DNA from 2 places in the Pseudalkalibacillus sp. Hm43 genome. Region 1 is predicted to be linked to the other one. Evidence: a T-box and tRNA genes for the amino acid it is inferred to sense, from the RefSeq annotation. Region 1 holds a T-box; the other holds one or more tRNA genes.

Evidence for each region. The T-box of region 1 lies ahead of pheS (phenylalanine--tRNA ligase subunit alpha). A T-box ahead of a tRNA ligase gene usually reads a tRNA of that ligase, here a tRNA-Phe.
Region 2: it encodes a tRNA-Phe, which carries the amino acid that the T-box ahead of pheS (phenylalanine--tRNA ligase subunit alpha) is inferred to sense. The anticodon was not compared.

The regions. Positions count from the first base shown of each region.
Region 1 is NZ_CM135129.1:3,507,343-3,510,724, reverse strand. It holds gene pheT (phenylalanine--tRNA ligase subunit beta) at 1-548, opposite strand, end outside; gene pheS (phenylalanine--tRNA ligase subunit alpha) at 750-1,784, opposite strand; T-box leader at 2,044-2,283, opposite strand; gene ACXQIQ_RS18215 (TrmH family RNA methyltransferase) at 2,353-3,114, opposite strand; gene sspI (small acid-soluble spore protein SspI) at 3,255-3,382, shown strand, end outside.
Region 2 is NZ_CM135129.1:1,876,202-1,879,583, forward strand. It holds gene ACXQIQ_RS09905 (DUF421 domain-containing protein) at 1-366, opposite strand, end outside; tRNA gene ACXQIQ_RS09910 (tRNA-Leu) at 523-607, opposite strand; tRNA gene ACXQIQ_RS09915 (tRNA-Leu) at 641-729, opposite strand; tRNA gene ACXQIQ_RS09920 (tRNA-Cys) at 740-814, opposite strand; tRNA gene ACXQIQ_RS09925 (tRNA-Gly) at 881-955, opposite strand; tRNA gene ACXQIQ_RS09930 (tRNA-Gln) at 962-1,036, opposite strand; tRNA gene ACXQIQ_RS09935 (tRNA-His) at 1,043-1,118, opposite strand; tRNA gene ACXQIQ_RS09940 (tRNA-Trp) at 1,142-1,215, opposite strand; tRNA gene ACXQIQ_RS09945 (tRNA-Tyr) at 1,219-1,303, opposite strand; tRNA gene ACXQIQ_RS09950 (tRNA-Thr) at 1,393-1,468, opposite strand; tRNA gene ACXQIQ_RS09955 (tRNA-Phe) at 1,476-1,551, opposite strand; tRNA gene ACXQIQ_RS09960 (tRNA-Asp) at 1,556-1,631, opposite strand; tRNA gene ACXQIQ_RS09965 (tRNA-Met) at 1,795-1,871, opposite strand; tRNA gene ACXQIQ_RS09970 (tRNA-Val) at 1,887-1,962, opposite strand; tRNA gene ACXQIQ_RS09975 (tRNA-Glu) at 1,971-2,045, opposite strand; tRNA gene ACXQIQ_RS09980 (tRNA-Ser) at 2,077-2,169, opposite strand; tRNA gene ACXQIQ_RS09985 (tRNA-Asn) at 2,171-2,245, opposite strand; rRNA gene rrf (5S ribosomal RNA) at 2,259-2,374, opposite strand; rRNA gene ACXQIQ_RS09995 (23S ribosomal RNA) at 2,437-3,382, opposite strand, start outside.

The DNA.
Region 1 (3,382 bases):
GCCACCCCTACCATATTCAAGCAATCCGCACGGTTCGGTGTAAGTCCGAGTTCAAGAATATGATCGTCTAGATTCAGAGCCGCAAGCGCGTCCGATCCGACTTCTGCATCTTCTTTTAGAACATAGATGCCATCAGCGAACTCTTTCGGCACCATTTTCGCATCAACACCAAGCTCTTCAAGAGAACAGATCATACCATGAGAGGCTTCACCACGGAGCTTCGCTTTTTTGATTTTAAAATCACCTGGTAAGACTGCGCCGACTTTCGCGACAGCAACCTTTTGACCTGCAGCGACATTTGGAGCACCACAAATGATTTGGACCGGCTCGTTTTCACCGATGTTCACTTTACACACGTTCAATTTATCAGCGTTCGGATGTTGCTCGCATGCTTCCACATGTCCGACGACAACACCAGAGATCCCTTTGTTCAAGGATTCGACGCCTTCAACTTCTATTCCGCTTTTCGTAATGCGATCTGCAAGCTCATCTGGCGTGACACCTTCCAGATCGACGTATTCTTTCAACCAATTATAGGATACTAACATGATTTCACTCCCCTTGATTCATCAGTTCATTTTCACTACTTCAATTTCAATCTAAGTTTAAAAAGAGGACAAACAGAGCAGAGAAGTTCGAGGCGCGGAAGCCACGAGGACCGGAACGTAGATTGCAACTACTTGAGGACCGGAGTGGAAACACAACAAAGAAATTCGATAGCTATGTTTACCGCACTTTTTAAACAACAACTAAGCTCGTTTGAATTGTTCTAGGAACCTAACATCATTCGCATAAAAATGACGGATATCATCGATGCCGTATTTCAGCATGGCGATTCGTTCTGGTCCCATTCCGAATGCGAATCCTGTGTACTCTTTGGAATCGAATCCTGCCATTTCAAGTACGTTCGGATGTACCATTCCAGCACCTAATATTTCAATCCAGCCTGTACGTTTACAGATCGAGCAGCCTTTACCGTTACATTTGAAGCAAGATACATCCACTTCTACCGATGGTTCAGTGAACGGGAAGAAGCTCGGACGTAAACGAATTTCTCTCTCTGCACCGAACAACTTTTGAGCGAACAACGTTAACGTACCTTTCAAATCACTCATACGGACATCTTTATCAACGTAAAGCCCTTCAATCTGCATGAACTGATGGGAGTGTGTCGCATCATCTGTATCACGGCGGTATACCTTACCAGGGCTGATGATTTTGACAGGTCCTCTTCCTTCATGCTTTTCCATCGTACGCGCTTGAACCGGTGACGTTTGCGTACGAAGCAAAATGTCTTCTGTAATAAAGAAGGAATCCTGCATATCACGTGCCGGGTGATTCTTCGGTAAGTTCAATGCTTCAAAATTATAATAGTCCGTCTCTACCTCAGGACCTTCTGCAACAGAGAAGCCCATTCCGATGAACAAGTCTTCAATTTCTTCAATGACAGCCGTAAGAGGGTGTGCATTCCCTTTACGAACCGGGCGTCCCGGTAATGTCACATCGATGGTCTCACTACTTAGCTTCGCATCGAGCGCTTCTCTTTCAAGCTTTTCCTGCTTTGTTTCGACTTTCTGAGTGATGGCGTCACGCACCTCATTGGCGAGCTGACCCATTTTCGGTCGCTCCTCTGCCGGAAGTTTCCCCATTCCTTTCAACACTTCCGTAATCGGGCCTTTCTTTCCTAAATACTCGACACGGATATCCTGCAATTCTTTCAGTGAAGCTGCTTTCTCAATCTTCTCTACAGCCTCACCTTGCAAGGTCATCAAACGTTCTTGCATAACAGTTCCTCCTTTATCCTTCTTAAAAAATGAATTCAAAAATAAGTCCAAACTTACACGTATTTCACCCTGGCTAATCTAAAACCTAGTACAACCTCGAATAATCCTCATTGCTCTCCTATCCAAAAAGTTTTTTGTGAGTGGAACGAACGGTCTCTTGAAGTATGTGAGTCATCGTCAAACTTGTTTGTAAGTGACTCACCATACGGAAAGAGACGATAGGAGAGCAAAAATGAAATTAAAAAAACCTCCGCCCCCACAAAGGGACGAAGGTTTCGCGTTACCACCCTAATTAACAATCACAAAAAAACACAATTGTTCACTTCATCATTTAACGGATTTCCCGGCACAATCTTAGCTCATCGCACAACACGACCAGTGTTCGAAAGGCAACTCCGGACTGAATTCCATTACCTCAACCATAAGCATGCTCCCAGTCTATGGCACGCTCTCCCTGAAAGGTGACAAATAATGTACTACTTTCCATCATCGTTTTTCATATCTTATCCAATTGTTTTCTACTACTGTATTATAAAAGTTCCATTTCGTTCATGCAACTATTATCGACCTATTGGCTCAACTTTAAACCATACAGCAAGATACCAGCCGCAACCGCTACGTTCAACGACTCTGCTTTTCCATAGATCGGCACGTATAGATTCTGATCCGTCTGTGCCAACAGATCTGGATGGACACCATTAGCTTCATTCCCTAAAATCAGCGCGTATCCACCGTCCGGTTTTTCATCAGTATAGGGAACGCCACCTTCCAATGCAGTGCCATATACTTTGATTCCTTTTTCTTTTAACGTCGGAATCCAGTCGGTCAAATCACCCTTCAGGATTGGCATGTGGAAAATCGATCCTTGTGTGGAGCGGAGCACTTTGCTGTTATAGACGTCTACACTCCCTTGACCGAGTATGACGCCATCTGCCCCCGAACTGTCTGCCGTACGGATGATCGTTCCGAGGTTTCCTGGATCTTGTATCCCATCAATTAAAATGTATGTACCCTCCGGATTCAGTTCATGCTTTTCTTGTTGGAATTGGACAATCGCCACAATTCCTTGAGGCGTTTCCGTATCCGTCAGTTCTTTGATGACGGAATCCGTCGCGAGCCAGGTCGTCACATTGCCCGTATGCCATTCATGCGGTACACGGAAAGACTCTTCGATGATCAAGTCGGTGACTTCAGCATGATGGTTCAACGCTTCCTCGATCAGATGAGGACCTTCAATGATAAAGGCACCTGCTTTTTCCCGACCTTTACGGCTCTTCAACTTCTTCCATTCTTTCACTCGTCCATTTTTTGGTGATGTAATTCGATTCATGGCCTTCATTCCTTTAATTCCTCGAAATAATAATGATATTATACGTCAATCTGATACATAATCCAATGAAACTGGATAAAAACTATCAACATACAAATGCTATGAGCAATACTCCAATTACAAATAAGAGGTGAAAAGGTATGGATTTGAACTTAAGAAAAGCGGTTTTGGCCAACGTTTCCGGTAACAGTCATGATGAACTGGAAAGCACGATTATGGAAGCAATCAAGAGTGGCGAAGAAAAAATGCTCCCTGGTCTCGGCGTACT
Region 2 (3,382 bases), 1.6 Mb from region 1:
AAGAACATTATCAATCGAGTATTGCATGTTTTTGAGATTTTCAATGATAAATGAACCGTCCTGGATCACCACCGTCGGTTCAAAAGTAACCAGCTTTCCAAACTTCCGATTCATGATCTTCAATTTTGCAACGAGTTTTTGAAGGATTCCAATCAGAATAATAGCGACAATGGTATGAATATGTACGACATCCGGTTCCGCAATATCCGCACCGACTACAGACCCTAATGTAAGTAAAATCAATAAATCGAATACAGGAAGTTCTCCAATGGACCTCTTTCCCATAAACAAGGTCACGACTAAAAGTAAAGGAAGAATGGTTACGACCCTTCCGAATAAGATGAGTAATTCTTTTGCCATCTCCACTATGAATCCCTCCGAACAAGCAAAATCAAAAACCACATATTCCTATGGTCTACAATTCGAAAAGATGTATGTAAAAAAACACACTGTGTGCTTTATGAGACAACAAAAAAAGCCAATACTTTGAGTTAATCAAAGCATTGACTTTAGATTATGTAATGGTACCGGTGGTCGGGGTCGAACCGACACTCCGTGAGGAACACGATTTTGAGTCGTGCGCGTCTGCCAATTCCGCCACACCGGCATGTGTCAATAAAAGAAAGATATTAAATTCATATGGTGCCGAGGGCCGGACTTGAACCGGCACGGTAGTCACCTACCGCAGGATTTTAAGTCCTGTGTGTCTGCCAATTCCACCACCCCGGCTGGGTAGTTATGGAGGCGGCACCCGGATTCGAACCGGGGGATAAGGGTTTTGCAGACCCGTGCCTTACCACTTGGCTATGCCGCCGTACTCTATCTTATGTTTTATATAAAAAATCGAGTACCACTTTCGGCAGTTCATTTAAGAATTTAATGGAGCGGAAGACGGGATTCGAACCCGCGACCCCCACCTTGGCAAGGTGGTGTTCTACCACTGAACTACTTCCGCGAAATTTGGCTGGGCTAGCTGGATTCGAACCAACGCATGACGGAGTCAAAGTCCGTTGCCTTACCGCTTGGCTATAGCCCAACGTAATGGGGCGACTGATGGGAATCGAACCCACGAATGCCGGAACCACAATCCGGTGCGTTAACCACTTCGCCACAATCGCCATTATTATTTTAGTTGTAAAATTGGCAGGGGTAGTAGGAATCGAACCCACACTGGAGGTTTTGGAGACCTCTGTTCTACCGTTAAACTATACCCCTAAATGGTGGAGGGGGACGGATTCGAACCGCCGAACCCTGAGGGAGCGGATTTACAGTCCGCCGCGTTTAGCCACTTCGCTACCCCTCCAAAGAGACAATTAATATTGTAGTACAGATTTCACTCTGTTTCAAGTGTAAAATCAGGAATCATAACCAATCTATTCCTGAAAGAGAAAATGGTGCTGGCCAGAGGACTTGAACCCCCAACCTACTGATTACAAGTCAGTTGCTCTACCAATTGAGCTAGGCCAGCAAACCAATGGTGGCTCGAGACGGAATCGAACCGCCGACACGAGGATTTTCAGTCCTCTGCTCTACCGACTGAGCTATCGAGCCAAGATGGCGGACCCGACCGGATTCGAACCGGCGATCTCCTGCGTGACAGGCAGGCATGTTAACCCCTACACCACGGGTCCATCTTGTAAGAATTTAATTTGGTTGCACCCTTACGGGTACCACGATCTAAAACTAACTATGAAGTAAAATCGACGTAGTAAGTTTTAATTTGGTTGCACCCTTACGGGTACTTCAGATATTCATTGAAAGAATGTCGATTCGACGTTGTTCAATGAATTATTTTGGTTGCGGGGATAGGATTTGAACCTACGACCTTCGGGTTATGAGCCCGACGAGCTACCAGACTGCTCCACCCCGCGACGATATGAATTAAATGGTGGAGGATGACGGGATCGAACCGCCGACCCCCTGCTTGTAAGGCAGGTGCTCTCCCAGCTGAGCTAATCCTCCAATATGAATGGTGACCCCTACGGGATTCGAACCCGTGTTACCGCCGTGAAAGGGCGGTGTCTTAACCACTTGACCAAGGGGCCGATATATAGTTATGTAGTATGAATTTCTTAATGGCGGAGAGCGAGGGATTCGAACCCTCGGTACGGGTTAAAACCGTACACACGATTTCCAATCGTGCTCCTTCGACCTCTCGGACAGCTCTCCGTGGCTCCGCAGGCAGGACTCGAACCTGCGACCGATCGGTTAACAGCCGATAGCTCTACCACTGAGCTACTGCGGATCGATATAGTATAGCCCGGCGACGTTCTACTCTCACAGGGGGAAGCCCCCAATTACCATTGACGCTGAAGAGCTTAACTTCCGTGTTCGGCATGGGAACGGGTGTGACCTCTTCGCTATCGTCACCAGACTATGAAGTTGAAGGAACCATTCCTTCAAAACTAGATAACGGTTCTTGAAAACGTAAGTATTGTGGTTAAGTCCTCGATCGATTAGTATCTGTCAGCTTCACGTGTCACCACGCTTCCACACCAGACCTATCAACCTCATCATCTCTGAGGGATCTTACTCGCTTGACGCGATGGGAAATCTCATCTTGAGGGGGGCTTCATGCTTAGATGCTTTCAGCACTTATCCCGTCCACACGTAGCTACCCAGCGATGCTCCTGGCGGAACAACTGGTACACCAGCGGTGTGTCCATCCCGGTCCTCTCGTACTAAGGACAGCTCCTCTCAAATTTCCTGCGCCCGCGACGGATAGGGACCGAACTGTCTCACGACGTTCTGAACCCAGCTCGCGTACCGCTTTAATGGGCGAACAGCCCAACCCTTGGGACCTACTTCAGCCCCAGGATGCGATGAGCCGACATCGAGGTGCCAAACCTCCCCGTCGATGTGGACTCTTGGGGGAGATAAGCCTGTTATCCCCAGGGTAGCTTTTATCCGTTGAGCGATGGCCCTTCCATGCGGAACCACCGGATCACTAAGCCCGACTTTCGTCCCTGCTCGACTTGTAGGTCTCGCAGTCAAGCTCCCTTGTGCCTTTACACTCTGCGAATGATTTCCAACCATTCTGAGGGAACCTTTGGGCGCCTCCGTTACACTTTAGGAGGCGACCGCCCCAGTCAAACTGCCCACCTGACACTGTCTCCGAACCGGATCACGGTCCTGGGTTAGAATTTCAATACCGTCAGGGTAGTATCCCACCGACGCCTCCACCGAACCTAGCGGTCCGGCTTCTAAGGCTCCTACCTATCCTGTACAAACGATACCAAAATCCAATATCAGGCTACAGTAAAGCTCCATGGGGTCTTTCCGTCCTGTCGCGGGTAACCTGCATCTTCACAGGTACTATAATTTCACCGGGTCTCTCGTTGAGACAGTATCCAAGTCGTTGCACCTTTCGTGCGGGTCGGAA